DNA from 4 places in the Jilunia laotingensis genome. Region 1 is predicted to be linked to each of the others. Evidence: riboswitches for the same ligand, from Rfam matches in the RefSeq annotation. Region 1 holds a riboswitch; each other region holds the start of a gene.

Region 1 (8,270 bases):
GCGTCAGCCAGATTGAACATTTCACGAGTGATTTCTTTGATAGATTTGTCTGCATAACCTTCTTCACGTGTCTTGATGAAGTATGCATTTTCTGCAAAGCGTGCTGAGTCGAATACTACCGGTTTGTGGTATTTGTCGGCAATGGCACGTACTTCACGTAAGTTTTGCATGGAGACGGGCTGGCCGCCTGCTGTGTTGTTAGTAATGGTAACTATGATGAAAGGAATCCGGTCGCCATGTTCCTGCAGAGCTTTTTCCAGCTTTTTCGGGTCTACGTTTCCCTTGAAGGGGATTTCGAGTTGAGTTTGTTTGGCTTCATCGATGGTGCAGTCCAAAGCAATCGCTTTACGTCCTTCGATGTGACCTTTGGTCGTGTCGAAATGAGAGTTTCCCGGTACGATGTCGCCTTCATGTACCAGATATGAGAAGAGTACATTTTCGGCAGCACGTCCCTGATGGGTTGGGATGACATATTCGAAACCAGTTAGTTTGGTGATCATGTCTTTCAGTTTGAAGAAAGAAGATGCACCGGCATAACTTTCATCACCCAACATCATTCCTGCCCATTGGCGATCGCTCATTGCACCTGTGCCTGAGTCGGTGATAAGGTCGATATAAACTTGCTCGGCTTTGAGTTGAAATACATTGTAGTGTGCCTCCTTTATCCATTGCTCGCGTTCTTGGCGGGTGCTTTTGCGGATGGGCTCTACCATTTTAATTTTCCATGATTCAGCAAAAGGTAATTCCATGTTCTTAGATATTTAATTTTATCCGACGAAATTAACGTATTTCTTTGGTTTGTGCAATAAAAAAGTGACTTTTTGTTATTTTGGTAATAAAAAAAGGAAAACTTTGTGTTTGCGAACTAGTTAGGATATAAAGAATCAGATATCACGACTTAGTTGGAAGAACATACTTCCCATCAGCACAATGGCAATCCCAATACAAAGGGTTATGAGCAGATAATTAATATACTTATTTTTAGGCTTAGTCTCATCATTTAGATTACATAAATAATATTCTTTAAAAAATAGATATAAAGCGGGGACAGAAGCACTTGCTAATAGAAAATCTTCTGGAATTTTAAAAAAGTAAGTTTTTGATAAGCCGATCATAGACCAATGACATAACAGTAAAATAATAAATAGGTTGACTTTTCGAGTGAATAACAATAATAATCCGATTGTAAAAATTACCACAGAACAGGGCATGACCGGTGATGTTATTTCAGGAAAAGTCAATCCTCTTAACCAAGAGGATAAAGGATAAAGAAAAGGCATTAATAGCAATAGAAAAGCTAATTTTGAGTATTTTTGATTACGGTCAAACTGTGTATAACCTGTGACTAGGTCCCATATCCATGCTACAGCGAGAATTATCCAAAAGGCAGACATCACATTATTGTAACTTCTTTCAGCACAATAAATATGATAATAAACGATAGAAATCCATAGGTAAATTGCTATCAAATATAATTTCATTCCAATTTTCAGCCAGGGATATGGTCGGCGTAAAAGCATTATAGTCAATAAAATTCCAAATAATACAATGATGATTTGATAAATCCAAGTCGCTGAATTATATAAGCCAATCGTTTTCCAAAATATATTCATTTATTTTATTGTTTTATTTCTAGTTAAAGATGAAGCACGTCGGGGAAAAAGAAACATAGGTAATGTTGCTCCGACAGCTAATAGAAATACTACGGTACATGTTACCATTGTATTTGAAAAAAACATTTCCATATATTTAGTTCTTTCTATCGGTGAATTTACATTTTGTAGAAACATAATCTGAGAAAATACCATGTTATAAGCAAACTTTCCGGGAATCATAGGTAATAGTGCAGGAATGTAGAGAACTATCATTGGACTGCGAACCTTTTTTCCGAGCCATATACTACCAAATCCAATGATTAAGGCTCCTGCTAAAGATCCGGTTGCAATATCCATTTCAGTGATCGACATTAAGCAATAACGACAGGCATGGCCTACTGCAGCTAGTAAACCGATAATTCTAACAACCCTCAAAGGGGGATCTGAAATAGCTCCAAAACCAATACCTGCTACAGCTGCAAATAGTCCGTCTGAAAGAATATCTATAATTATCATAATAAACTATCCTTGACTAATAATAAAGTGAATGAAAGTCCGATAGCAATACATACTATCAGTAAGGAAGCTTGTACTAAACGTGCAAATCCTGTTAGAATATAACCTTCGACAATGTCAATGACACCATTTATTAAAGGTACCCCCGGTACGAGATAAAGAACACTTGTTGCAAGTGCTATTTCTGATGTCGTGTCGAAAATTAATGCAGTAGAAGCGCATAGTGAAGCAACCCCATAATATGGATAGTGACAAATGATTATCATACGTTTCCCAACTTAATGCACTCAAATAAAAAAATATGCTTGATGCGCCTTTCCTATTTTGATATTGTTTCCAGTTGGGATATGGTTCAAAAAATTGAAATTCAACCTAAACATAAAATAAGTAGTTGTGCCGTAAGTACACGTAAGAACATGGCCAAAGGGTATACAGTAGCATATCCGACTGCCGGTGCATCACAGGATGTAAGATCATTAGAATAGGCTAAGGCGGGTGGGTTGGTATTTGCACCGGATAATACACCTATAAGCGTGTAATAATTTAATTTACATACATAGCGCCCGATAATTCCTGTCAACAATAGTGGAATTACAGTAATGAGTACACCATAGGCAATCCATATATATCCTCCTTCATTTATTATTGTCTCAATAAATTCTTTGCCAGCTCCTAAGCCTACACAGGCAAGGAATAATGAAATTCCTATCTCTCTTACCATTAAATTTGCACTCATGGTTGTATAAGTAATCATTTTATATTGAGGACCAAAACGACTGATTAGTATAGATACGATAAGTGGACCTCCTGCCAAACCTAATTTTACCGGTTGAGGGATACCGGGAAACATGAATGGAATACTTCCCAGGATACATCCTAATGCAATACCTATAAATATAGGTATAAGGTTAGGCTGGTTCAATCGTTTCATGGAATTACCCAACACTTTTTCTGCGTGGCTTACTGCTAATTCGCTCCCTACTACGGTAACGCGATCCCCCATTTGTAATTGTAGATTGGGTGTCGCTACAAGGTCAACACCCGAACGATTTATGCGAGTAATACTTGCTCCGAAATTGTTGCGTATTTTAAGTTGTGAAAGCATTTTCCCATTTAGTTCTGGTTTTGTTATTAGGATACGACGTGAAATCAGGTTCTTATTCAGTTGTTCCCATTCCATCTCAATTTGTTTGCCGAAGAATACTGAAATGGCTTCAATATCTATCGGGTTCGAGATAATCAGAATTTTATCATGAATGTGCAGGGCTGTTTCTGAATTTACCAATTCGGTCTCTTGCTTTCCTTCGTGATAGCGGATACGTGAGATGACAAAGTTACGGTTTACCAATGGACGGATATCTTTAATTTTTTTTCCGTCAACAGCTTCATTTTTTATTTCAATTGAAACGGGGCGCACAGTTAGTTCTTGTAAATGTCCCAAACCCTTTTCAGCTTCTGCTTCTTCTTTTGAAGTATTGATATTCAGTATATATTTTAGTATCAATAAAGAAAAAATGGCACCTACTACCCCTAAAGGATATGCAACTGCATACCCCATGGCTATTTCCGGTGCATCTATGCCATTCATATCGCTATTCGCTTGTTGAGCTGCTCCCAATCCCGGGGTATTGGTAACAGCACCTGATAAAATACCGACCATTGTCGTAATGGGAGTACCTGTTGTAAAATGTAGAATTATGGTAATGACAATACTCAGAAAAATGGTTGTTATAGCCAGCATGTTTAAGGTGAATCCCCCTTTTTTAAAAGCAGAAAAGAAGCCGGGACCTACTTGTAAACCAATGGAATATACAAATAAAATCAATCCGAATTCTTTTAGAAAATGAAGTAAATGTTCATCTAAATTTAGATTAAAATGCCCGAAAACTATACCGACGAAAAGTATCCAGGTAACACCTAATGAAATACCTGCAACTTTTATTTTGCCTAATATGATACCGCAAGCAATCACTAATGACAAAATTAGTACGGAGTGAGCTACTCCACCACCCCAAAGATTGGGGAATCCTTCGAAAAGGTTTCTTAAAAGTTCCATTTTATTGAAAGTTATGATTTGTTTTATTAGTTATAAATCTTTGTTTATGGCTTGTTCATAATATCATTTAATGATATTTCCATGTAAATCCATATAAATTTCGGTTTGCTAAAAGTATCCCTGGAGAAATCACTTCTACAGGGATACACACACATCGAACCTTTATAGCGGCATATTACCGCATTTTTATCAGCTAAACATCATCTTTCTTTTTTATGCAATAAAGGTTGGATTCACTATGGTCGAAGTTCGCTTTTATTTCAATCAAACAGTCATGACAAAGACAGTCTGAATAGTGCTTCTGTATATAAGTACATGGACTTTTACCAAGATTTATAGTAGCACAATGACAGGATGAAATATCATTATGCGAACAATCAAATGTCGCACCGCAACGCGGACATACCTTTTTTATAGGCATACCTCATGTTAATTACTTAGTTAACTTATTTTTTCGTACTGTTTTTCTAATCCCACGAGCCAAAGCAGCCTTTAATGAATGGCAGGTCTTCTGACTGACTCCTAATCTTGATGCCTTCCCAATGTATAAATGTCACATCAGTGGCAAAGGTGTTTTACAAGATATTAGCAGAGTTTCACAGCAGCGTGGACTGTTCGGGATTTACACCCGATTCCCTTTTAATTCAAATCACAGAATTGTGCATCTGAAACCAATTCGTGGCAAAGATAATAGAATTTATAATAAGATGGGATAGGGAAGAAGAAAAAAGCTAAGATTATATATTTTCCTGCATCGGAAAAGTATTAAAAAATCGGATATTTCAATAGTCGCTTTAATGTTTGCTTATTTTTTAGTTTCTAAACAGTGTAGCATTTGAAACGATAGAAAGAATTGTAATCGAAAAATAGTATCGAATTCGTGAATCAGCGAGAGTTCGGTTTGTTTTTTCCTTTATAAAACCATAGATTTGTCTTTGGTAATCAATAAACTAAAATGTGTAGATTATGAGAAAAACATTACTTTATTTAATTATGGGTATCTTTGCTTGTGTAGCAAATGTACATGCAGAAAAGACGTTCACCGCGACAGGTGCCAATTCATTAGGCACGGGTATGTCACCTAACGGGAAATATGTTGTAGGGGTAAGTAGCCAGTACTTTGCATATAATATATATATGAAAAGTTATTTGTACAATGTCGAAACCGGAAGCATGGAATGGATTACGGATTATGACGAGACTGATTATGGTAAAAGCGGATCTTTTGCGGATGTCTCGAATGATGGAGTAATATCAGGTACGTTTAAAGATCCTGAATATACTATTACTGTAAGCGATTTCGACGGAGATCGCACTTTTCCTATCAATGTCGCTGCCGTCTGGAAAGATGGCATCCGTACATCCTTGGGTTTCGGCAGTTACGAACTTTCACAATTCAATTATTTTGAAGATGGGAGCTTTGCCAATGCAATATCGGGAGACGGAAAGACCGTGGTTGGAAATATAGGAATCGGGAATTCCACCTACATGTTTCCATGTAAGTGGGAGCAAGCGGACTCAGGTGCGTGGACGTTTAGCCAATTAAATCTCCCGCAGGATGCGGTAGGAGGTAAAGCCGTCGATGTGTCTACAGATGGAAGTATCATTACCGGTGTCATCTGGTTTCCGATGTATGAGGCTGCTGCTTATTGGCAAAATGGGGAATGCCATCTGATAGAAGGAGTCGGAGAGGATGTGCAATACAACGGGACTGGACAAAATAAGGCGTGTGCCGTCAGTCCGAATGGCAGATTTGTTGGATTTATTTTTGGCAATAGCGAACCAGGCGTTTATGATGTACTGCAGAAATCATATAAGAAAATTATTCCCTTCGAACCCTATCATTCTCCGGATGATCTTGCCGTTGCCGATAATGGGAATGCTGTTAGCTCGTTTGGTTATGGATCATTTTTTACCGGTGAAATCTATGAACGACCGTTCTGGTATTCTTATGAAGAGGATCGCATTCTCGGTTTTGACTATTTCATGAGTCTTTTTGCCCAGGGAGTCAAGCCCTCTTTTACATTTGCATATGAAGAGAAAACGAAAGTAACACCTTGTGCTATTTCAGCTGATGGGACCTTTATTATGGGAAATAACGACGTTGTAGTCGCCATGGGGGGAGTGCCCGAATGCTGGATGTTGCAAACAGAGTACCGTACGGTCAAAATCCCGGCTACTCCAGAAGGATTGCAGGCAAAATCACAGGAATTTAAAGAAGTAACTCTTACTTGGAACAAGGACGAGCAGGTTTATGACGGATTGGAATTAGAGTCTTATAACGTCTACTGTGGAGGAGAAAAGATTGACAACGTTGCGGCAGATGTCCTCGAACTCACTTATAGACATCGAAATGCAACTCCCGGATTTCCGGAATACTCCATTGCTAGCGTGTTCCAAGCTGCCGATGCTTCTAAGGTTGAATCGCCCAAATCCAATCCGGTGGCAGTGGCTGTTCCCGACACTTATGAATTGCCTTTCTTTGACGATTTCGATTCCCAGTCTTTAGAAACTAATTATTGGACGAAAGAACCATATTATGGTGATATGATCGACAATACATGGGGAGTTATTCCTTACTACGGAATCTATGATTATGGTCTGTATTCATCTCCCACCACTCAAGCTCCCTATTCTTCCGGGTTAATTTCGCGGCCAATGGATGCGAAGAATGAGAAACATGTCACTCTTTCTTTTGCTATCATTTATGGTTTGATCAATTCCGACAACCAACAAATGGACAAAGATTCTTTGAGCATTGATGTTTCGTCAGATAAAGGCGTGAACTGGGAAGAAGTCAAGGGAATGTCGTTCAAAGACCTTCCTCAAAGCAATTGGAGCATGCAGACTGTGGACTTGTCGAAGTGGGTTGCAGGAAAGTTATTCCAGGTAAGACTTCGTAAGCATGGACAAGGCGTAGCCCAGTATTATTACAGCATCGACCTGTTTAAAGTGGGAACCACTCCTGAAAAGGATGCTCCGGAAGGCTTGACGGGACAGATTACCGATGCAAGACAGGTGAACCTTATTTGGAAAAATTCGTTTGGAGCATACCAGTTGAATCATATCAACGAATATTATTCAATGGGATTGGCTGTGGGAAACGAAGGCAAGGAATTTATTGCGGCCAATTCATTCGATACGACAGATTTAGCTGTTTATAAAGGAAAATACATAACCTCCGTCAGTGCCTTCATTAATCATAGCTATATAGAAGATTCAAAAGATACCCATGCTTCTATTGTTATTTTCGAAGACGGAAAACTGATCCGAGAGCAACAAATGGAAGATATTAAATACAATGATTATAATACCGTACTATTGGATGAGCCTATTCCGGTGGATGGACAAAAAGAACTGAAAGTAGGGTTGAAGATATTCGATTACGATGAACGGCAGATTCCGATTGCCTATCAGACCACATCGAAATTCTTACCCGGAAAGAGCGACCTTTACTCCGAAGATGGAGGGAAGACATGGCAGAAACTGTCTGATTACTATGCAGCCATAGAAGGACAGGAGCAGAGCGGATATTGCAGTTGGGACATTACAGCTAATATTACCGATGAATCTATTTCGAGTACAACCGATATGAATCCGGATAATAACATGTTGGCTTACAATGTATTTAGAAATGGTGAGAAAATCAGTAACCAATTGTTAGACAAACGCCAATCGAGATTCACCGATACGGAAGCGATGGACGATTGTTACTATGAAGTGGTCGCGTATTATTTTGATGGCTCGGTTTCCGATGTTTCGGATCGTTTTACGATTGGCAAGCTTTCTTCTATCCGTAATCTTGATTTGAATAACGGCATAAGGATTTATCCTAATCCGGTGACAGACCGTATCAACATTACGGGCGAATTTGTCAAGGCAACTTTGCTGAATATCAATGGTCAGGTTGTAACCGCCACTTCAGAAAACGTAATACCGGTATCTTCTTTCCCTGCCGGGGTTTATTTCCTGAAAATCGAAAGCGGTGACAAGGTACAGACAGAAAAGATTATGATTGAGAAATGAGGCAGGTGATCGTTTTCAGAATATAGGTTTGGAAGAGTGTGTCAACGTTTTGGCACACTCTTTTGGTAGGTAGTATC
Region 2 (8,270 bases), 310 kb from region 1:
GATATAAATCACATGCCAACTTCATCTTATTATTTAAAAAGCATATCGGAATCACTCCTTCTATATTTCAAAAAATGGCAAAAGAGAAAAAAGGAAACCTCCCGGATGCCTAAAAGCCCCGAACAAATTGTCATTTTGGCAAAAAGTAATTTCCATATGTCATTCAGTGCAATCTTTCGGGCCAAGGACACATATGATTCAAAGAAACGCAATATACAGCAATTAGGATTTTTCAAATTGCAAGTAAAATAAGACAATAAGCGACCCAGCACATCGCTTATCCCCTCGTTTGTTCAAAACGATACATTATTTTCAAAGTTCTCATTTCATTCTATCAAAAAAGACAGCTTCATCCAAAGAGGGCAAATAGAGAAAAAAAGGAGAAAAGATGAAGCCGATAAGATAAAATCAGCCTTAATTTACTGGAAAATATTATAGCATTTGATGGAAATTGTTACTCTATCCGTTGGCTATCCGTATTTCATCTGTTGGGAATGGCTATTCCATCCATTCGTTATAGCTATTTCATCCGTCATTTATAGTGATTTTATCTCCTTTTCATTACTTCTTAACCCTAGAAATGACCTTCGGGAGTAATATTGTGATGAATTTATAAAAGACCTCGGTTAGCAATAGAGAAAAAACAAGAGCATATTGCTATATATATTCAATCGTTACTATAAAAAAGGAAAAACATATTCAACTCCTTATCCATGTCAATTCCAGAACTTAAGAGATGAATGGATACACAAATATTAACAATAGCAAAAATCCAAAATCATTATAGAGTAGAGATAATTATCTGAAAAAAAAGCAGATAAATATTTGCCTTCATCAAAAAGTATATCTACCTTTGAGAAAATTAACAAATAGAGGTATAAGTAAATACTTAAACGTATATTTGATAGATCCAATTCAAGAGCATACTCTTAAATGATATAGTTAGCCGAAGTATAATTAAAAACGTATTTGCAATGAAAAAGCACATTTTATTTTTAGTCACTCTATTTGGCTGTTTAGTCTGTTTCGCACAAATGAAGGTGGATTCCATAAGAACAATTCATTATGAAAGCACCTTCCCCATCAAATAAAATAATGATAATTAAATGAGTTTAATCATCAGAGTCCAAATTATATGTAAAACCTATAAATATGAAAAAGGTACTATTATCAATTCTATGCCTGTTTCCTTTCCTGGGAGCATGGTGCCAATCATCCGAACCTTGGTTCTATGAGGGCAAACAGTGGGCTAAATTAATATGGAAATATGACATTGAAACCGAACTGACAATCACAAACGTAATACAAGGTTCTGTTGAGATCAATGGTCTAACTTATTGGAAAGTTTTTGAATCATGGAAGGAGGATCTTTCGGACTTGACATTTAGTGGATACTATCTTCGGGAGGCTGATAGAAAAGTCTATTGGTATGAACCGGATACGGAAGAGGAATATCTATATATGGATTTTAATCTAAAGAAAGGTGATATATTTAATCATCCAAAATCCGATAGAATGGAATTGTGCATAATAGCAGCGGGAGATACCATTTTGCCGCAAGGAGACGGCATATCCCGGAAGTATATGGATGTCGGTCGTTATTACGGTGATGGCAACGTTGGAGGAGTTGAAGAAGTGTGGATAGAAGGTATTGGATCGCTGAGATTCGGCATAGGGGCATTGTGCGTAGGATGCACAGGTACAAACAGCAAACTCTTATGCTGCCATGATGCGGAAAAGACTCTTTATATGGATGAAGATAACACCTGCTTCCACAAAATTCTGACTAAAAGATTGTTATATGGTGGTAAGAAATGGGCAGTATGGTCGCCATCTGCCACAAACCCATCGGAAGGAACCACGGTCACTTCTATCATAAAAAACAGCAAAATGATTAATGAAACGTACTACTATGAAATCTGGAGTAGCAGGAATGAAGATTTGTCCGACATGAAATTAGCCTATTATATGCGGGAAGGTGCAGGAAACCAATTTTACGTTTATAACGAACATACCAACAAGGAATATCTTTGGTTTGACTTCAACCTGAACGTAGGTGACAAATTCACTTTCTATACAGGAGACTCCAAAAAGGATGCAACAGCAACTGTGGTTGCAATAACCGATACCATCTTGCCGAATGGGGATGACGTAAAGCGGAAATGCTTTCATTTAGAACCTTCTTATTTCGGAACTATGGTAGAAAGTATCGGTAGCTTGTCCTACGGGATTGGCAAGTTCAATCCATATTTTACCAACAATACTGAAAGCAAACTTTTATGTTACCACGCAGAAAATGGTGAATTGGTGTATCAAAGCGAAGAAGGCACTTGCTATAAAACTACCGGAATACAAGTGAACAAATCGGACAATTTATCCGTTAAAGTTCAGTGTCCTGAAAAAGGGAAACTCTCTTTCAATTGGGATAGAACCAATATATTCAACCGACTAAACATCTATTCCGAGGATGGCAGCCTATATCGGATAATAACCGTAACTAATGAAAATAATCAAGCCACAATAAACAACATTGCGCAAGGAGTGTACTTCTATCTATTTAGTTCCGGAGATCAACAGGGAGTTCGTGGAAAAGTCTATGTAAAATAACCATTTATTCACTGACACACTCATAAAAAGAAAATACTTAAGGTTGCATAAGCATTTATACCTTAAGTATTTTTTATGTATACCCATCTTCCACATGAGATTTCTATACGCTTGGGATTTGCGAGTATTTAGTTAAAAACAGCTATCCCTAACCTATCCTATCGACATATTATGAAACTTGATCAGAAAAGAAATATATCTTTTTTCACTTTATATCCAAACTATTTTATAATTTTGCAGCGCATTGGTTCATTTCCTCCAGGCATACGGAAGAAATGATTAAAAGGGAATCAGGTGAAAATCCTGAACAGTCCCGTTGCTGTAAGTTTCATCAAAACGTAGCAAGCACACACTCGATGCCACTGAAAGACATTTAAGTCGATTGGGAAGGCGCTTGTTACAGAAATAAGTCAGAAGACCTGCCATGCAATACGTTCAATAGCTTTCGAGGACGAGCTATGAATCCGTTAATCCGCAAACAATACACTGTGTTGCGGAAAAGGTTATTCATACATATTGGTACTCTTTGAAGCTATTTGGTGGATAAAACAACTATCAAATAGAAATATTAATGGGGAAAACTACATTCAGGCGGCTCCTCTGTCTGGTTGGGGTATGCAGCATGCTTTTGCCTATGGGGGCACAAAGTAAGCTGGATAGCATCCAAAGGCTGGACGAAGTCGTCATTAAGGCAAAAACTTATAAGCAAGTCATCCCGGCACAAGTGTTGAAGGGAGAAGAACTTAAAAAGCTCAACAGTTTCTCTGTAGCGGATGCCATCCGTTACTTCTCGGGACTACAAATAAAAGACTACGGAGGCGTAGCCGGACTTAAAACAGTCAATATCCGCAGTATGGGTACCAATCATATGGGTGTATTCTACAACGGCATTCAATTGGGAAATGCTCAAAACGGACAAATCGACCTAGGTAAATTTTCACTTGATAACATTGAAGAAATCTCGCTTTACAACGGACAAAAGAGCGAAATATTCCAATCTGCCAAAGAGTTCGGTTCATCGGGCAGCATCTATCTGACGACACGCAGACCCAAGTTTGAAGGAAACAAGAACACCAACATGTTAGTGAAAGCAAAGGCTGGTTCTTATGGATTCCTCAATCCTGCCCTACTCTACGAATATAAGTTAAGCGAAAAGATCAGCACTTGCATGAGTGCCGAGTGGATCGGGTCAGCTGGAGATTATAAGTTTCGTTATCGCCGAGTGGATGTGGAAGGAAACTTAAAATATGACACCACCGCTGTACGCCACAATAGCGACATCGATGCCATGCGAATTGATGCCGGATTATATGGAGTATTCGAGAAAGGTAAATGGAATGCATTTGCCTATCACTATACTTCGGAACGGGGAATACCGGGAGCTATCGTCAACAATGTATGGAAACGTTCGGAACGATTGTGGGACCGCAATTCTTTCATTCAAGGAGGAGTTGAATATGATCTTCTTCCTAAACTCAGTACACGTATCAATATGAAATATGCTTTCGATTACACTCACTATAACAACAACGATCCAAGCATTAAGCTAGCTGACGATATTTACAAACAAAAGGAATTTTATTTTTCATGGTCTAATAAGTATTCGATATCTCCCGCTTGGGATGTTTCATTGGCCTATGATTTCCAATGGAACGATTTCGACGGGTACAATGTCACAGATGATCATGACAAAGAACACCCTAGCAATCAAGCGACAAGAGGAACGCACTGGTTATCATTGGCTACAGCATTTACAGTAGCAGACAGGTTGAAAGTACAGGCCAGCCTACTGGGTAATTTTGTCAATGAAGAAAAACGTGAACGGGATTCGGCTCCCAATAAGAGCAAACTCGTTCCCGGTATCTTCTTCTCTTACCAACCGTTTAAACGGCAAGAACTGATATTCAGAGCTTTCTATAAGTCGGCCTACCGGTTACCGACCTTCAATGACTTGTATTATACCGACATGGGCAATCCGGCTCTGAAACCGGAAACTACCACTCAGTATAACGTCGGCATTGCATACGATCGCACCCGTAATAACAAGTTATTCAGAGATATGCACATCGGAGTAGACGTATATTTCAATGATGTCAGAAATAAAATCATCTCTTTCCCACAAGGTCCGCAGTTTCGTTGGACAACGATCAATTTAGGAAAAGTCGATATTCGTGGAATAGATGCTTCAGCTGCCTTCAACTGGGCATTTCCCTATGGATGGCAACTAACGACTAAATTGCAATACACCTATCAGGAAGCAATCGATGTGACCAATCCTAAAACAACCGACGGCACCAATCAAGGAGACAATTACTACCGGGATCAGATCCCTTACATCCCCTGGCACAGCGGATCTGTAATCCTCTCCTTATCATGGAATAGCTGGACACTGAATTATAGCTATATCTATGTGGGCGAACGCTATAACCAACAAGAGAATATTATCTACAACCATACCCAACCCTGGTATACCAGTGATATGACTTTGATGAAAGAAATCAAACTGAGAAAAATAAACCTGCGGCTCACGGCAGAGATTAATAATGTATTCAGTCAGGACTATGATGTCATATTGAATTATCCGATGCCGCTACGCAATTACCGCTTTGGAATAACTGTTGAAATCTGAGATGAAAACCTATAAATTTATAACATACTCTCTTCTCTTTACTCTATTGACCGTTGTCTCATGTAGAGAAATTGAGTTAGTAGTACCTTCAGAATATGTGCCTTTGCCATTCGACATCGATTGGGAAGCTACTCCCGCAGGTATGTATCTGCTCAACGAAGCCAATATGGGTAGTAACAAATCATCGATTGATTACCTGGACTTCCGGAACGCATATTATGTACGCAACATTTATGCCGAACGCAACCCGACAGTAATCAAGGAATTGGGTGATGTAGGCAACGACATACAAATTTATGGTGATAAACTCTATGCCGTCATCAACTGCTCGCATAAGGTAGAAGTAATGGACGCACGCACTTGCCAACGAATCGGGCAAGTAGATATCCCCAATTGCCGCTACATTCGCTTTGCCAAAGGGAAAGCTTACGTATCGGCTTATGTAGGGCCGGTCGCTATCGACCCCAATGCGCAATTAGGTGCCGTTTATGAGGTTGACACAACTTCCCTCAAAATCACCCGGAAGGTAACAGTCGGCTATCAACCGGATGAATTGGAAATTCTCGGAGAATACATCTATGTAGCCAATTCCGGTGGATACCGGGCACCAAACTATGACAATACGGTTTCCGTGATCGAGACATACGGCCTGAAACAAATTCAGCAAATTCCAGTAGGCATTAACCTACACCGCATTCGGAAAGATAGATACGGCAAACTGTGGGTTACTTCAAGAGGTGATTACAAAAATATCCCTTCCCGCCTGTATGTACTCGACAGGAAAGACAAGAACTCAAAAGAAATGGTAGTAAAAGATACATTCGATATCCCCTGCTCGGAAATGTACATTCAAGGAGATTCGCTCTATTTCTACAGTGTGGAATGGAATAAACAGACGGAACAGAACACTGTCACTTACGGTATTCTCAATGTCAAGACAGAGAAACTCGTCACCAACCATTTCATCAACGACGGATCAGAAAATTCCATCATGATACCCTACGGCATCATGGTACATCCACGTACAGGAGACATCTACGTTACAGATGCCAGAAACTACGTTTCAAGTGGAATACTACATTGCTATGACCGCTATGGAATAAAGAAATGGAGTGTCCGTACAGGTGACATCCCCGCCCACATGGTCTTTTTTAACAATTGAGAAACTAAGAAGAGCTATATCATGAAGAAACTAAGAACAACTTTTACCAGTCTGATTACCGCCCTTCTATTGACGGGATGCCAAAAAGACATACCCATGGTAAGCCTCGGAATCGATAGTCAATACAGAATCGACCGTATGAAAAGTCTTATCCTTCATCCTGAATTTACAGGAAAGAGATACACTTGGAATATGAAAGATCGTAATGGCAATGATTCCCTTGTGACGACCGATCGCGATTTCATTTTCGTAGGTATCACACCGGGCGAATATTATCTGCGGCTTAACATCATCAACGAGCAAAACCCCGTTGAACACAACGTACACATCACGGTTGAAGAAGAAAATATAGCTTATAGCCGCTATATTACCAAAGTATATGAATACTGTCCGGCACCAGGACAATTTATCAACACCATCCCCCCTTACGAAACAGGAAACAGTGCTGAAGACATGCGAGAAAAAGCAGAAAACAGCATAAAGGGAACCAATGACATACTGGTTTCGCTCGGAGGTTACGGAGGATACATCACTTTCGGATTCGATCATACGGTAGCAAATGTTCCCGGAAAGAAAGATTTCAAAATACTCGCCAATGCTTTTTATGCAGAGGCAAACCCCAACCCGGATGCGCCCGAATCAGGTGGTAGCTGTGAACCGGGTATCGTAATGGTATCCATAGACCTTAACCAAAACGGGCTACCCGATGATGAATGGTATGAACTGGCCGGAAGCGAATATTATAAGCCCGAAACCAGACATAATTATCAGATTACTTATCATAAACCATCACCGGATAAAATCCCAACGCCCGAAGAGGGTACACCAATCACGGATAATACTTATATCCAATGGGAAACAAATTCTGGTGAAATAGGATATATATCAAAAAACGCCTATCATTTTCAAGATTATTATCCAAAGTGGATACAAGAAGACAATCTGACCTTCACCGGAACGAAACTTAACAACAATGCGGTTGACGAAAGCGGTGGAAAAGGTTCCTTCTATGTATTATATGCTTACGACTGGGGATATGTAGACAATCATCCGAACGATAAAGAAGATAAAATCAGTTTCGATATCGACTGGGCAGTAGACCGTGAAGGAAATCCTGTTTATCTGCCGGGAGTAGACTTCATACGAGTATATACCGGAGTCAACCAGCAATGCGGCTGGCTTGGGGAGACCTCTACCGAGATCAGCCGTGCAGAAGATCTGCATGTAAAAGATATAACAAACTTTACACCTAATCCATAAAAATAAATGCTTATGAATGGAAGAATATTACGCTTTTGCCAAACAGTAGCCTTATTGACGGTTTCTGCCGGAATGCAGGCTCAAACGACCTATACGGACGGAGTCTTTATGTTAAATGAAGATTGGTTCGGACACAACAACAGTACCATCAATTTTTTACGACCGGAGAATGATGTCGATCCTTTTGAATACTACATCATTCAAAACAATGAAGCAAATGCCGGACAGTCCTTAGGATGCACGGCACAATTCGGAGCCATCTATGGCGACAACATTTACATTATCTCCAAGCAAGATCAAGATGGAGGAGAGAGAGGACGGGAAGGAGGTAGAATCGTCGTTGCCGATGCACGCACAATGGAGATCAAAAAAAGAATTCCTGTCATCATGACCAATAAAGAGGGAAAATCTATTGCCGATGGCCGCGGGTTCGTAGGAGTGAATGAAAAGAAAGGATATGTCGGATCTTCAAATGGTATTTATATACTTAACCTAGAGACCTATGATATCGTCAAACAAATAGAAGGAACAGAAAACCCGCTGATCACCGGAGATGAAGTCAATTCGGACGGTATTGGACCGCTTTATCAAAACCAGATTGGTATGATGTTG
Region 3 (8,270 bases), 490 kb from region 1:
ATTCCCGTTGAAGCGTATGCAGCATCTTTTGCCATTCATGCTCCGCGGAAAGAAGTGAACGGACAATACCGATGATGGCATTCAGTTCATCAAGCGTCCCATTAGCTTCGATACGTATATCGTCTTTTTCTACCCGTTCACCCCCGTGAATTCCCGTATATCCGCAGTCTCCCGTTCGTGTATAGATTCGTTTCATATTTCACAATTCGTATTGTACTTCAATTCGTTTTATTCCCCAAAAAGTTTTAATAGATCAATCTCACCCCAATAGAGATGGGTATAGCTCGCTATCACATTCTTATACCGGAAAATGGGCGTATCCACCGGTCTGCCTTTGGCACTATATACTTGGACAACAGATGATAATGCAGTTTGAGCCATCTGTGTATAATGGAATTCATGTCCGCGAAGCAACTGTCCGTTGTACTCAAACTGACGATAACCCAACTTCAGTTTACAATTTTCCGCATCGATATCGATAGGCAATACACCCGTCATCCGCATCTGCGAACCGCGTTGCCGGACGGTATTCGAAAGATATATCATTCCACCGCACTCGCCAAGTATCCTTCCACCGCTCTCCGCATAATCAGCAACAGACTTCAACAGGGCATGATTCTTGCAAAGTACTTCCATGTTTTTTTCGGGATATCCCCCCGGCAGATATAAAAGATCGGTTTCCTGGGGAATTTCATGATCCGACTCCGGATCGATAAAAGTCACACGGCCCATGCCTTGCAATATATCCAAATGTTCCTGATAAATAAAAGTAAAGGATTCTTTGTTACGGGCTACCACAATATTCCAGTTCGTACTCTCTTGAAAAGCGATCTTCCCATCATTCCCATTCCAAGGAGTGAACGGGCAGGTACACTTCTGCAACAATGCGTCGAAATCTATGTTTTCACGGATAATGGTTTCCAGATGCAGCTTATCTTTAGATTCGAGTTTGTCCTCCCTGACATCCAATCCCAAATACCTTTCATTGACATCCAAGCTATCATCCTTAGGGATACAACCGAAGCACTCTACTCCGGTATCCGCACACGCTTCCCGAAGTATTGCGGCATGGCTTGCAGAACCCACCTTATTAAATAGAACTCCCGCCAGATGCACCCTCGGATCGAACGTATCATAACCATTGATCAGTGCTGCAACAGAATAGGCGGAAGAACGAGCATCTACCACCAATATAACGGGCAAATCCAACAGTCCCGCTATCTCAGCACTCGATCCACGCGAACGGTCATAACCATCGAACATCCCCATCATCCCTTCCAAGACACAGACATCCGCATCGGAACCATAGTGTGCATACAGCTCGCGCACATGACTTCCTGATGCCATAAATGTATCCAGATTAACCGATGCCCGACCGTTACAAACAGAGGTGTGAAATTTCGTATCGATGTAATCGGGACCGCACTTGAAGGGCTGCACCTTCATGCCTCTTTGTGCCAAGACTGCCATAATTCCACGGGCAACCGTAGTCTTACCGCAACCCGAAGTCGGTGCGGCAATCAAAAACTGGGGTATAACTCTATTCTGCATTGGGTAGTGTTTAGTCAGGACAAAGATATACATCCTTTGGGAATATTCGGTATCTTTATCTTTCTTAATTCAAAACACCCCTTCCCATCAAAACTAAAATAATTTATTATTAACTTCTGTTGTATTTCTCATTATTCTTCCTACCTTTGTCCCGGATTTAGTAACCGGACTATCACATAGTTCGGTGAAAGGGAATCCGGTGCGAAACCGGAGCTGTACCTGCAGCTGTAATCCTCATGAAGTTGATTGGATGATCAATGCCACTGTTTCAGTAAATGAGACGGGAAGGTTTCCAATCAGAGGAGAGCCAGAAGACCTGCTAAGTCATTAAACCGAAACACGGGACTTCCAGGAACAGAAGTTGTGTCCATACCAAATTGCGCTTTGTATCCGCAAATTTTCTGTGGCCTCTCCTCTTGAGGGATTTTCTCTGTTTCATTTTAGTATATGAATAAAATGAAGCATCCGATGAAATATCTATTACCCGTTCTCTTATTGATGGGAACAGAATCGCTTTGTGCGCAAAGCATACTTAATAAAGACAAAGAACTGTCCGTTTCACTTGGTGAAGTGGTTGTAACAGGTACTGGAACCGAACATTACCTTAAAGACGCTCCCGTACAGACCGAAGTCATTACGGGCAAAGCACTCGACAACTACCAGGGACGAAGCATTGATGATCTGTTGGGCGGGCTTTGCGCTTCCCTCAGTTTCAACAGCAATGATATGGGAAGCAACATCCAGCTGAACGGACTCAACAACGACTACATCCTTATCCTCATCAACGGACGCCGCATCAATGGTGACAATGGCGGGCAAAACGATCTGAACCTCATCAATGTAGCCAATATCGAACGGATCGAAATAGTGAAAGGTGCCGCCTCCTCGCTCTACGGATCGGATGCCATAGCCGGAGTCATCAACATCATTACCAAAAAGAACAAAGACAAATTCAGCGCATCCAACAACACGCGCATAGGAAGTTACGGAGATGTCAACCAATACAATCAGATCGGATTTAAAAATAAGAAGTGGAATTCAAACACTAGTTTCAGCGTAAAACATACGGACGGTTGGCGCAATACAGACCTCGAGTATTACCATTATGAACTCCGCGAAGGAACCGTCACCCGAACCGTAAACCGGAACACCAATTTCAATCTGCGTGAGGAGTTGACTTACAAGGTGAACAAGAAACTGACATTAGGAGCTGATGCCTCCTATTATCAAAAGAATATGTACCGCTTGAGAGGAGCCTACAAATATGCATTGAACGACTACTTTTACCGCAATCAAAGCTATGGAGCCAACGCCCGTTACAATCTTTCAGGATACAATTACCTGAGCGCTGAGGTTTCATACGACCGTTATCAATATTATTACGATTATACCGCCCGTGAGATCACCGATGATTTCGACAAGGAAACAGGAAGGCGAATCACCCACTACCCGGGTGATCGCATTTTGCAAACTCAGCAGCAACAGGTACTGGCACTCGTGAAAGGAGTGTTCTATCTGACGGAGAAAAATATCCTGAGCGTAGGTTTGGAACACAAACATGATTTCCTGAAAGCCCCCCACCGTATCGAATCGGAAGATGCCAGCGTCTTTACCAGTTCCGTATACGCGCAAGACGAATGGGACTTTACCGAACGCTTCAACGTCACCGCTGGTGTACGTGCCGTTTATCACAAAGAGTTCGGTGCCAAGCTGACTCCCAAAGTATCCGCTTTATACAAATTGGGGGACTTCAATCTGCGAGGCACTTACTCCTACGGCTTCAAGGCTCCTACCCTGAAAGAACTGTACTACAATTATGTGGGAAATATGATGAATAAACTCAAATCATATTATGGCAACAAAGACCTGAAACCACAGACATCCAACTATGGTGCCGTAAGTGTGGAATACAATCTTCCGAAATTCCGGATGAGCGTGACCGGATATTACAACCGGATAAAGGATATGATCGAATTGACCCCTATCCCCATACCTGCCGAAGATAAATTCCTAGAAGTGCAGGAAGCCAAACAGTATAAAAATCTGGCAAAGGCACGTTCCTTCGGGGCAGATGTCGATTTAAGCTATCAAATACTGCCGTCACTGACCGTCAGCGGAAGCTACAGCTATGTAGATGCACAAGCGCAGTACGCAGGCGATCCCAGTGATGCCAATTACATGAAATATGTTCCCATAAACGGTTCATCCAAGCACAACGCTACTTGGAAAGCCAACTGGGGGCACGGTTGGAAACTCTACCAACTGGATGTAAGCATTTACGGAAAGTATCAATCAACCCGTTATTATCTGACCGACGGAAATGGTGACGGCTATCAAACCTGGCGCATCAACACATCACATTCCGTACTGAACACTAAAAAATGGAAACTGAACATAAATGCCGGCATAGATAATATTTTCAATTACGTCGACCGGACACCTTTCGGATGGAATCACGGTTCTACCACCCCCGGACGTACTTACTACGCTTCCGTCACTGTGAAATTTCAAAACAATTCCAAATAACCCTATTATTAAACAATTGAAGTATGAAACAAATGAAGTATTACCTGATGGCAGCCATGATGCTCGCCACAAGTGCAGGATTTACCTCCTGCGGTGATGACGATGAAGACAACACTACCAACCCGGTAGAAGCCCTGGCTCGTGATAGCAAAACAAAAAACACGGCAATCTTGCTGTGTACTTTTGGAAGTACGTATGAGGAATCGGTTAAAACATACGAAGCCATTGAGAAAGATTTTAAAGATAAATACGGCAGTGTTGCCGATATTTATTTATCCTTTACCTCACGTACCTGCGTGAACCGTGTGTATGAATCCACCGGCATCGACCGCGTTGAGCCTGACTATTGGTTGGAAGCATTGGGCAAAGCCGGTTATGAGAGAGTAGCCGTACAGTCATTGCATGTGATCCCGGGTGAAGAGTATGCTAGTCTGATGGGTACGGACGTGAAAAAGAAATTCATGATCGAAAAGTTCCCCCATGTGAAAGTGTTGAAAAGCCCGAACTTATTAAGCGATGACGAGGATGTGGAAAAAGTGGCTCAGTACTTGTACGATGATTACCAGAAGGAATTGGCAGATAAAAAGAACATCGTATTATTCATGGGGCACGGCAATCCAGACGGAGTATACCAACACGCCAACGACATGTATACAAAAGTAGAAAACAGTTTGCAGACGAAAGCCATCAACAAGAACGTATTCGTGGGAACCGTAGACTACGGAAGCATGTTGTTCTGCCCCGAAGACTGGAAATCAGACGAAATGAATCCGAGAGACATGGCAGATACCTATATCTACAAAAAACTTATCAACTACGTAAACGGTGGCAAATTCAGTGATTACACCATTTATCTGGTTCCGTTCATGTCCATTGCCGGTGACCATGCACACAATGACATGTGGGGACAAGACGAAGAGAAAGTTGATGCCGTGCCGGAAGCCGATTGCAGTTGGAGACAGAAACTCGAAAAGATGGGTTTCAACATCAATACTTCTGAAGAAAGTCATAAAGACAGCTACAAGAACTGTACCATCAAAGGGCTGGGCGACAGAGCCAACATCCGCGCCATCTGGTTGCAACACATGACGGAAAGATGGAATGACGAAGATGAGTGGACAACCGGAGAAGATTACCAATAATCAATAACTATTCCTACGAGTAAGTGATAAGTGATTAATACGCTAAAAGAACAAAAATGTCTTGATGGTTAATCACTTATCACTTCTTATTTATACTAATAATCATTCATATATATAGATTTATCAAACTACATGAAACTAAGAACACTCGCTCTTCTCACCTTAGGTTGTTGTTTAACTCCTACAACGACCCTATATGCCCAGATTAATATTACTGGAAAAGTTGTTAACGCTGAAACCGGAGTGCCGGTAAAAGGTGCCAACATTCGTGTATCAAACAGTCTGAACGGCACAACGACCAACAATAGCGGTGACTTTTCACTAAAACTTCCCGAAGGTACACATACCTTACGCATCACACACGTGGGATACGAACAAAGCCGACACACTGCCTCCAAAAGTGAAAAAGATATCCTTATCAAATTGCAGGAAAATTACGTAAACATGAATCAGGTCGTTGTGACCGGTACAGGTACGCACCGCCGCATGGACAACTCTCCCGTCCCTATACAGGTAATCACCGCAAAAGACCTGCAACAAGCAGGCATCACGAACTTTGAAGATGCCATGACAAAATTGAATCCGAATATATCTTTTATGACCAATGGCATGGGTACGACCATGAGCATGAACGGCATGAACGAAGATTATGTCCTGATATTGGAAAACGGCAAACGCCTCGCTGGAGAAGACCGTTACACACGCATTGACATGGCTAACGTAAAACGCATTGAAATATTGAACGGAGCCGCCTCGGCACTCTACGGAAGCGATGCCATTGCCGGAGTGATCAATATCATCACCGATGATGCCCGTAACAAAGTCAACATCGCGAGCAATAGCCGCTATTCCACCAAAAACCGTTTCACTCAATCGGCCAATGCAGACTTCAATCTGGGCAAATTCGGTTCGTACACCTCTTACCAACGGCAACAGGCTGACGGTTGGCAATTAAGTCCTCTCACCATCAACAAGAAGGACGAATTGGTAGAAACCAATAAACAAGCTTCCACCGCCTTTCATTCGAACACGGTGAACCAACGTTTCACGTTCGACCCCACAGACCGTCTGTCGTTTTATGCCCGTGGCGGGTTCTACAATCATAAGACCGATCGACCCATACCCGAAGGTGACAATACGACTAAATATGATATGCGCTACGAAACATACACCTATGGTGGCGGCGCACAATACATGATCAACAAGTCATCTTACCTCAACGCGGATTACTTCTCGGACAATTACAGCAGCTATAAAGATTATTTCATGGACGACAGCAAAGCCAAGCTCAATGCCGGAGATAGTGAAATGACCAAACGCCTCCACCATCACAACCTGAACGTGAAAGGTATTTTCAGCATGGGCGATCACAACAAAATATCAGCGGGACTTGAATACATAAAAGAGAGCCTCACAAGTGAAAGCGATAACATAGACGGACGCAGCATGTACACCGCTGCTATTTATGCACAGGATGAAATCAATATCAGCAAGCATTTTCAGGCATATGTAGGTTTGCGCTATATCTACCATGAGACTTTCAAAAATTATGCCACTCCCAACATTGCCCTATTATATAAGGTGGGGGGATTTAACTTCCGCGGTTCGTATGCTTCCGGATTCCGTACACCGGATTTAAGTGCCCTCTATATTACTTCGGAAAGCAAAACCGGAAGTACGAGGAAGTATACCATCGGGAACATCAACCTGAAACCTGAAAAAAGCGACAACTATACGCTGAGTGCCGAATACGTACACAGCCGTTTCTCTATATCCGTATCGGCATTTGCCAACAACGTGCGTGATATGATCAACTACCGGGTTTTCACAGAAGAGGAACGCGATGCCTACAATCGGGGAAACGGCACGGACTATGACGAAGTGAAACAACGCGACAATATAGAAAAAGCTCGCATACGCGGTATCAGTGTTTCGCTGAACAGTTATCTGGGTGCCGGTTTCTCCCTGAATGGCGGATATAGCTTTACCGATGCCAAAGACAAATCAAAAGACATGCCTATAGACAAAAGCGTAAAACACACCGGTAATCTTGCTGCATTGTGGAATCATCGTTGGAATAATTATTATCTTACAGTCAACCTGAATTGCCGGGTACAGGGAGAGCGTTACTCACAAAATTATGGATATGCACCGAAATTCCAACTTTGGAACCTGCATACGACACATAGTTTCAACTTAGGCAATTTTATCTTGGAACCGGGTGCAGGCGTTGAAAACATTTTTAATTATAAAGACGACCGCCCTTTCAACAGTAATTATGCTACCCTGACACCGGGATGTTCGCCCTATGTAAGTCTGGCAATACGATTTAAACAGTAATCGTACTCTCATAAATCATATCAGCTAATTATAGGACAGTTGCACTTTAGTAAAGTAACGGTTGCATAAACTTAAAAAATACGTATCTTCGCCAAATGTAAATATAGATAAGAAAGGCAAATATGCAAAAGATAAAGACTGACGGGAATGGATCACATTCAAAAATAATCATTGCCGGACTGGGGCCGGGAAGTTTGACGGACATCACTCCTGCGGCACTCGATGCCCTTTCGGCCGCGGATGTAGTCGTGGGCTATAAATACTATTTCCAATTTATCCGTGACATAATAAGACCGGATACAAAATGCATCGATACCGGTATGAAGCGCGAACGCCAACGGGCAGAGCAGGCTTTCGAACTGGCAGAGCAAGGGAATACGGTATGCGTCATCAGCTCCGGTGATGCAGGAATCTACGGCATGGCACCCCTTATTTATGAGATGAAGAAAGAAAGGAACAGTGACATAGAAATCATCACCCTTCCCGGTATCAGTGCCTTCCAAAAGGCGGCATCCCTGTTGGGTGCCCCGATGGGACACGATTTTTGCGTGATTTCCCTTTCGGATCTGATGACTCCCTGGGAACGTATCGAACGCCGCATCATTGCCGCCACACAAGCTGATTTTGTAACGGCCGTTTACAATCCGAAAAGCGAAGGTCGCTATTGGCAGCTCTACCGGCTTAAAGAACTTTTCTTACGCGAAGGGCGTT
Region 4 (8,270 bases), 600 kb from region 1:
TAATATTCATTGTCCGTCACTCCTTCTATCTTCCCATATTTACGACGATCCATACGGGTGAAACGTCCGCTCAATCCTTCGGCGGGAGTAGCAAGCACGGAATAATTCAAGTTGTATTTGGCTTTGTATTCATCCACAACTTTGTTGATCTCCATGACCGCTTCATAAAGAGTGTCCCAGGCTTTGTCACTATGTCCGTGCCCTTTGCCATACAGTGCCATCATTGCATTGTGCCCGCCAATGAAGCCGATGCCGAGTGTGCCGCTACGTAATACATCACCTACCTCTTCGTTCGGGTTCAGATTGCCTCCTCCTTTCCACACGTCATTGCCCATCATGAATGGGAATTGGCGTGCCAGAGCCGTGCGTTGATATTGGTAACGGGCATAGAGCTGGTCGGCTACCAGAGTAGCCATTTCATGTATTGATTCCAGAAAGATTTCTTTAGCTTTCATCTCGACAGCGTCCTTGTTGCGTCCGTCCTCAACCATGCTTTCTGCTTTGATACGCGCTTCTATCGCCAGACGAGGCATGTTGAGAGTGGTAAACGAAAGGTTCCCACGGCCCAAAGATGATTTTTCACCGGCCACGTTCTCGTACACACGTGTGCGGCAGCCCATTGTCGCCAGTTCATATTGATAGCGTTTCGGGTCATTTGCATCCCATTTGTCATTTTGATTGAATGGAGTGTCCAGAAACATGAAGTTGGGGAACAATGCCTTGGCCGTAGTGTGGCAAGCTTTCAGGAAGAGGTCGAAATTGGGGGTGGTAAAAGTCATTCGTCCTTCTTCTGCCGCTTCGAAATCGGTCATTGCTTTTTGATAATCTTCTTCGGAGTAAGATACTCCCTCTTTTATTTTGAATATCTGGATAGGGAATACCGGCACCTCTCCACGAGTGCCTAACCCCTCTATAGTCGCTTTCAGCAGTTCTTCGATGACCATGCGACCTTCAGCGGAAGTGTCTGTACCATAGTTGATAGAACTGAATACTACCTGATTGCCTCCACGCGAATGCATCGTATTCAGGTTGTGGATGAAGCCTTCCATAGCTTGATGGGTGTCCTTGCGGGTTTGCAGGTATGCTTTTTCAATCACCCGGGCTAGATGCTCCTTGTCAATATTGATTTGTAAGGCTGTCAGTGCCATGCGAAAGGTTTCGCGTTCCAGCTCGTTGGTTTTGATGGATGGCAGGTGTTCTTCAATCAAAGCACGGATAGCTTTTTCTTCCACGCTGGTGTTGGTATCCATTACCACATAAAAACTGATGAATGAGGCCAAGTGTTTACGGAAAGATTTGCTGACACCTTTGGCCATGAAGAAGTCAAAGGCAGGAATTGCTTGACCACCGTGCTGCTCATTCTGGTTGGTCTGGAAAATGATGGTAGCGAGTGTGGCATAACTTTGAATGCTTTGAGGCGTACGGATACTGCCGTTCTTGGTGCGGAAACCGCGCTCAAAAAGGTCATCCATGTCATATTGGATGCAAGTGGTTGTCTTTGTCGGATAATAATCCAAGTCATGGATGTGGATATCGCCCAATTGATGTGCCTCCGCGAATCGCTTTGGCAGCAGGTATTTGTAGGTGTAGTCTTTTGTGACTTCGGAGGCGAAAGTCATCATTTGTCCGGCCGGTGTATGGCTACTCATATTGGCATTGCTCAGATTTATATCGTTTTTATCGATAGCCACGATGCCGTCCATTACCTGTTTCATTTGGGTCTTCTTGTCCCGCTCCGTATTGCGCCATTCACGGTAGATGATGTATTTCTTGGCAACCTCCGGACGCACCTTCATTAATTCCTTTTCTACCAAGTCCTGAATCTCTTCCACTGTGATTGTCGGATTGCTAAACCGGCTGATGACATTCATGGTAATGTCAGCTACGAGTTGTTGCTCGTCTGTGATGCCTGTGGCACTGAACGCTTTGCTAATTGCGTTTTTAATTTTACTAATAGAGAAATCTTCTCTTTTACCATCGCGTTTGATGATACAAATTTCAGCGTAGTTCATAACTTTAACTCCCGAAAGCTTTTAAAAGTTGATAAAATGATTAATTCCGGTAGGTCTTCTGACTTATCTCTCCCTCGCATCGCCTTCCCACGCTGTGCGCGCAGTGACATAGTGTGCGGATTCATAGAGAATTACAGCAGCGGGTACTGTCGCCGATTTGCACAGCGTTCCCTCATGACTAAACCTCTTTTTAGCTCCGAAACAGTGACAAAGATAATGCTTCTATAAATAGGTTGGTTGACTTTTAACAATAAAATTCGGGAAACTTTTCTTTGTGACTGATACAGAAAGTTTTCCATTTCGGGAAACTTTTTTATTGATATGCGAGTGAAAGGTTTCTTTGATAATGTAAAAAACATGGGGTGGAATGCTTATCGCATTGTATCATGTCCGCATCTGACTATCTATCGTTAAAATGTTAAGATAGAGTAACGGATTAGTATTTATGCATATAAATTAATATATTTGAAAAACCATTCGGATAAGATCGGGAGAATTGATAGAGGGAGGAGAAATTGAATAACCGAAGGTGTACTATGAGTACGAATTGCAGAATGTAATTGAATAAAAAGTTTATAGAAGAATGAGGATCGTATATTTACTTTTAATTCTGTCATGTATGATGACGGAGCGTTTGTATGCACAAATAACTTGCATCGGAGATGAGGATCTTGTATCCAAAGTTCAAAATTCAGATAAGCGTTACAAATTTATTTATGTGTTTTGTAACTATTGTCAGGCTTCTCAGGTACGCTATCCGGAGGTGGTCAAGCTTATACATGATAATAAAGACATGGACAGCTTCTTTATCTGTGCGCAGGATAGTTCTGAAATTGCGGAATATGTGGATACTTGTAAGGTCGCTTCTACTATGTACGTGATTAATCAAAACAGGAAGAGAAAAATGGTGAGTTTCTACAATCCGATAAAGGCTACTTGTAAGTTTCTCAAAAAGCAATTAGGTGTGGACACGGATAAAATGGGTGCTTCTGATTTTTGTGTTCTTGATAAGGATAATAAAGTGATAGCACAAACAAATTGGGCTATGAATGATGAAGATTATTTTAAATTGTTGAAAGAGAGTCTGAATATCAGGAGTGCCGACTGATCGTTTGAGGTAATCTGTTTGATTCCTTTTTTTGCAGCACGACGAATGGTTTGCTTGTGTTTATAACGTATTATTTCAATATCATCCAGATCGCTATGATATGTCCGATGCTTCCTCCCAGGCAAAAAAGATGGAATACGGAGTGCATATAGGGCTTACGCAATGAATAGAACACCGCACCTAAAATGTAAGAGGCACCTCCACCGAGTAACCACCAGAAAGCAGGTGTGGCTCCCATGTCTGAGAGGCAGTGCATCAGTGGTTTGAGTGCTACCAAGATTGCCGCTCCCATTCCTACATAGCATATGGTTTCGAGATTGCTATGTTCTTTCAGGCTGGTGAAGCTAAGTATAAATCCTATGATGGCTGATAACCAAACGAAGGCAAATATTCCCCAACCCCAGCCGCCTGCATTTCGCATGACTAAAAGTGTAAAAGGAGTATAGGTGCCCGCAATGTGCAGGTAAATGGCTCCATGGTCGAACTTGCGTAATAGTTCTTTGAGTGATCCGGGAGGCGCGGAATGATACCAGGTCGAACTGACATACGATGACAGCATACCTGTGAGGTAGATCGCAATGCAGGCAACAGCCCAGTGAGGGTCGTTGCTTGCTGCTGCTTTTATTAATAGAAAGTATCCTGCTGTTAGGCCCAGCAGGATACCCGTTCCATGACTGATTGCGTTGGCGAGTTCCTCCCCGTTAGTGTATCGATGATTTTTCAATGTCGTGACTTTTAGCTTCGGGCTGTAAAAGTACTCTATATTTTTGAAACACTCGGCTCGAAGTCTGTTTAAATTTCTATTTAAACAGGTTTTACTCTTTCTTTAAAATAATCTTTCCATTATACTGGGCAGCTACCAGTTTGCGGAAATCGAGAAAATCCTTGTACATTGCTTTGGGGTATACTCCTTTATACATCAGTAATTGATGTATGACTTTTATTTCCTTGTCTTCCACTTTTAAAGAGGAGGTGAATTTGCCGAAGCGGTTTTTTAACGTACACGTTTTAGGCATTGATTCAATAACATATCCGTCCGGAAGTTGCAAGGTGATACTGTCTGTGTCGAGATAACCGTATTCTATATGGATATCCTGTTTCCGTTCTTTCATTTCCGGTGTGCTGAATCCTTTGCGGAACACGTTGATGGGAATAAACAAACGGTTTCCGGTTTTATTGCCATATTGTTCGCTGCTGATAGAATATGAAATGTCTATCTGGGGCATTGCCTCTTTCTTCTCGACTATCTTTATATTACCGATATTCGCTTGTCCTAAAGTGATTCCTGAATGTAGACGGTCTTTTTGGCGTGAAGGCTCGAGGTGGGTGATGGGAGCCGTACTTTCATATTGAAACAAGCGGGAGGATTCTTTGGCTGCAATGTTGACACTTCCAGTGGGAGAAAGTACCACTTGTGCCGTAATGCTTTGTGTATTCAGTGAATCGGGGTACGAAGGCAATCGGCAAAGCTTACCGCCTTCGGGAGTGATCAGCAGAGCATCGTGGTCAGCGATGCTACTGTGTACATAACCGAAAGGCAGTTCGGGATTGGTGCATTCCAACCAAAGTGTGTCTTTGGCTAAAGGAACTTGCAGGATGACATGATTCATTTGATTGGCACTGGCATAATCGGCTATTAACCGTTCGTTGTCGGTACTGATCACCGTGTAAACGGAAGGAATGCCCAGTTCTTGGAGCATGGCACGTGTATAATTGGACAACCCTTTGCAATCACCGAAGCCGGCACGACAAACATCGGTGGCTGCGATAGGCTGAAGTCCTCCGATACCCAGTTGGATGCTGACATAACGTGTGGTGGCTGCCAAATGGTCGTAAACAGCTTTCACCTTCTCACGGGGAGTGGTGCAATGCGCTGTCATTTCGTGCAATTTGGCTTTGGTCGCCTCGTCCAATTGATCACGACCGGCAAGTAGTCCGTATTGCCAATCGCCATAATCTTTCCATGTACTCATATTACCACGGCTACCGTCAAAAATGAAATTTCCCGGGGCGAAGTATATGCGGGGAATGAGATCGGAAAGTGAAGCACCGAATGGTTCGTATTCAATAGCGGAAATCGGGCCGAGGCTCACTTCCATGAGTACGTTTCCTTCTGGGGTTTTCTTTTCTGCCACTTCTGCCTGGGTATTTATTTTATGATACCGGCATGGCAGTTCCGCGGGTGTTTGTATCCTGTAGGTCGCTTTAATCACTCCCTGATTGTACCGTGTCTGAGGTACGAATGTAGGAAATCCGATAATACCATCCTTGTATTTCACTTCCCACTCATATTTTATTATGATGGGATAACGCGGAAGGTTGCATTCATAATAATAGGTGTAGTCATCACTGGTAAGACCAGAAGAATATTCAGTCATTTGCAAGTCTGATTTCTTGATCTTTTTTATCACTTTGCCGGTAAAGTCAAGTATTTCCCCTGAAAATTTACGTAGAGAGGTGAATTTGTCGCACATGCAAATGAAATTCGCGGCATCACGTCCCTTGTCATTCAGAATGGTAATGGTGTGACTCTCCTTGCATATTCCGCTGGTTGCCGATTCACAGATGATTTCGGTAGTGGCATCTTGTACAATGGAATAGGCATCACTCACTATTGTGAATTGTGCCTGTAACAAGAGCGTGGTAAGGAAAGTGAGCAGTATGCTGCTATATAATCTTCTTGTAATCATTTTATGACTATTTATTATTATAATTTTTTAAGCACGATAGTCTCGTTGTTCTTGTTTGCTACCATCTCCCAAAAGCTCTGCAATCCGGGATATTCTGTAGACAGATAAAGGAGCTTGTTAAAGTTGAACATATAGTTAATGGTCAGTTTGTTAGCTTGCATAGCCAAATTGTAGCGACATGTTCCTTGACCGTCTTCAGTTTTTATTTGTAATGGGGTTGGCATTTCCTCTACGGTGTAACCGTCGGGTATGGTCAGATTGACTGATAGGATCACCTGGTCGGGATATGGAAATTCCACCGGTAATTTCCGTTCAGATTGCGTGAAAGGATTCTTTTCTACATGTAGGAAAACCATTGGATTCAGATAAATAAAATCATCATTGACGGTGGCTTGCTTTTCGAATTTTACGATCTCCTTTGCGTTTGGTGAAAATTCGTTTATTCCATCCGTTTGCAATCCGGTGACTTCAATCTCTTCATTGCTGGCAAGCTGATTCACAAATTCGGTACTATCCTTTGCACTTCGGAAACTGTGGCGGAAGCGTGAAGCATACTGGCCTCGATAATTGGTAGTACGCGTACCGCATATTTTCCCGTCCGGTTGGATAATGGCACTAACCATGGAACGTAATTGGTTTTTTCCTATTTGGCTAAGATCTACCCATTTGGCTCCTATTCCCGGCATAATCAGACGTGCCCGGTTTACCATTAAGGCAGGTGGTAGTACATTGATATAACCATCTCTGACCGAACCGTCCAGATAGACAAATGTACTGTCCGTATTTGCTATGGCTACAATGAATGTATTTAGCTTCTGGAGGGATGGATGTGCATAAGGAATCAGTCCTCTGTTGCGTCGGCTCATTACTACCGGAAAAGATTCGATCCCTGCATCACGGAGCATGCTCATGAAAATGAAATTGATCTCTGCATTGCTTGCTGTACCGTCTTTTACTATTTTTTTAGCTCGGCTGCCTTCAAGCGAATAAGTTTCATCCCATTTGACCCTTTGTTTGAGGAAGGTGAAGATCGAAGCAATCTTATCCTCCGTACTTGCCATCTGATCTAATTTCAAGGATGCCATCTCTTCATGATAAGGATTGCGCATTTTTAAACGGCCTCCGAAATCCTGATTGTCTAATAATAGTTTGTCTATATTTTCCCAAGTCTGTGTGAAGGATTTATAAAGTGCCCCCGGAAAATCTAATCCTCCTAATTCGAAGTTAACTTGAGTACTGTAATCGTCGACACACCAGATGTAATTATCATTGCGTACTGCCGGAAGTTGCCTTCCTTTAAAACAAAGGTGTCTTCCTGAACATTGCAGGGGGTGTCCATTGATGTGAAAATTGAAAAGCTTACCTTCATCTTTTGTTTCGAGGGGTTCCGTACCCCGCATGTCAATGTTGAATTTGAAGTATTCTGGAATTGTAATATTATATTCTGTATATAAGGTAGGGATGTCTTGTTGTGCATACCAGTCATTTAATGTATAATAGAAGTCGGATAATATCTTATACTTATATTCTATTACGGTACCCACTTTTACGTTGGGGATAGAGAATTTTACCTGCATGTATGTATCATTGATTCGTTCCATGAAGATAAAGTCCTTTTTCATTTTTGTGCGTTCTGTCTTTCCACCTTCAAGATTATAGGAAGAAGCCTCGATCTGGGATACGATTTCTTTGGATTTATAATTGTCTTTACTGTTGTAATAAGGGATGGTGACGTTTGCGTAGGAAGTTCCGTCAGCTTTGAGTATTTTGATTTTTACTTCATAAGCATATTCTAAGCGGAAATCTTCTGTTACGAAATCATACGATACATCTGTTTTCTTACAAAGCACCACTGCGGTAGCCGTAGTATCGGGTGCATACGTTGTCATTGAAAGTTCCTCAGCCGAGGGCTTTCCATATTTCAAGCTGGGTTCCACTACGTTTACCTCTTGCCCGAAAATCCCGTTTATAACGAAACAGGAAAATAATGTAAGGAAAATGTGTCTCATGTTCATCTCTTTATAATTTTCTTAATACGATTAGTTCATTGTTCTTTTTGACAGCTGTTGTCCAGATAGCTTGTAAATCAGCATATTTTTTACTATTTCTATTTGGTTTTAATATTTTGATTTTTACGCGATGTTGTGTCGTGAGTGAAAATTCATTGGCGTCATATCGGTAAGAAGTTGGGCCGATATCATATAATACTATGGCACTAGCTGTAGTGTCGGCTGGGTAAGTGGTTATTTCTAATTCTTCATTGGAAGGTTTGCCGAATTTTAAACTCGGTTTTACTATCTGCTGACCGGAAATCTGAAAGCTGATACAAAAGAATAGAAATAGAATGATTGTGAATCTGTGATTCATAGCTTTTTGTCGATTGTTAACACAGCGAATATATACAAAAAAATGTGAAAGGCATATAGGGGGAGGTTGTTTTTTGATGAAATAGAATGAAAA

The links. Region 1 has a riboswitch for cobalamin ahead of H8744_RS18895 (cysteine-rich CWC family protein). Riboswitches for the same ligand answer to the same signal wherever they lie in the genome.
Region 2: linked by a shared signal. The riboswitch ahead of H8744_RS10850 (TonB-dependent receptor) and the one ahead of H8744_RS18895 (cysteine-rich CWC family protein) in region 1 are both predicted to bind cobalamin.
Region 3: linked by a shared signal. The riboswitch ahead of H8744_RS14145 (TonB-dependent receptor plug domain-containing protein) and the one ahead of H8744_RS18895 (cysteine-rich CWC family protein) in region 1 are both predicted to bind cobalamin.
Region 4: linked by a shared signal. The riboswitch ahead of H8744_RS09775 (anaerobic ribonucleoside triphosphate reductase) and the one ahead of H8744_RS18895 (cysteine-rich CWC family protein) in region 1 are both predicted to bind cobalamin.

Annotation. Positions count from the first base shown of each region.
Region 1 covers NZ_JACRTF010000001.1:3,168,715-3,176,984, forward strand. Annotated here, with positions in the region: gene tnaA (tryptophanase TnaA) at 1-749, opposite strand, end outside; gene H8744_RS12070 (DUF6064 family protein) at 885-1,613, opposite strand; gene H8744_RS12075 (threonine/serine exporter family protein) at 1,614-2,111, opposite strand; partial or broken gene H8744_RS12080 (threonine/serine exporter family protein) at 2,108-2,344, opposite strand; gene H8744_RS12085 (putative transporter) at 2,479-4,167, opposite strand; gene H8744_RS18895 (cysteine-rich CWC family protein) at 4,361-4,588, opposite strand; cobalamin riboswitch at 4,652-4,858, opposite strand; gene H8744_RS12090 (T9SS type A sorting domain-containing protein) at 5,134-8,193, shown strand.
Region 2 covers NZ_JACRTF010000001.1:2,857,935-2,866,204, reverse strand. Annotated here, with positions in the region: gene H8744_RS10860 (helix-turn-helix transcriptional regulator) at 1-113, shown strand, start outside; gene H8744_RS10855 (hypothetical protein) at 1,153-2,607, shown strand; cobalamin riboswitch at 2,835-3,048, shown strand; gene H8744_RS10850 (TonB-dependent receptor) at 3,179-5,236, shown strand; gene H8744_RS10845 (YncE family protein) at 5,238-6,398, shown strand; gene H8744_RS10840 (hypothetical protein) at 6,420-7,658, shown strand; gene H8744_RS10835 (DUF5074 domain-containing protein) at 7,671-8,270, shown strand, end outside.
Region 3 covers NZ_JACRTF010000001.1:3,658,984-3,667,253, reverse strand. Annotated here, with positions in the region: gene H8744_RS14155 (cob(I)yrinic acid a,c-diamide adenosyltransferase) at 1-196, opposite strand, end outside; gene H8744_RS14150 (cobyrinic acid a,c-diamide synthase CobB) at 229-1,551, opposite strand; cobalamin riboswitch at 1,693-1,889, shown strand; gene H8744_RS14145 (TonB-dependent receptor plug domain-containing protein) at 2,020-4,077, shown strand; gene H8744_RS14140 (sirohydrochlorin cobaltochelatase) at 4,101-5,219, shown strand; gene H8744_RS14135 (TonB-dependent receptor) at 5,352-7,559, shown strand; gene cobJ (precorrin-3B C(17)-methyltransferase) at 7,682-8,270, shown strand, end outside.
Region 4 covers NZ_JACRTF010000001.1:2,571,539-2,579,808, forward strand. Annotated here, with positions in the region: gene H8744_RS09775 (anaerobic ribonucleoside triphosphate reductase) at 1-2,012, opposite strand, end outside; cobalamin riboswitch at 2,044-2,228, opposite strand; gene H8744_RS09780 (hypothetical protein) at 2,632-3,120, shown strand; gene trhA (PAQR family membrane homeostasis protein TrhA) at 3,191-3,844, opposite strand; gene H8744_RS09790 (DUF3858 domain-containing protein) at 3,936-5,810, opposite strand; gene H8744_RS09795 (DUF3858 domain-containing protein) at 5,828-7,819, opposite strand; gene H8744_RS09800 (hypothetical protein) at 7,830-8,177, opposite strand.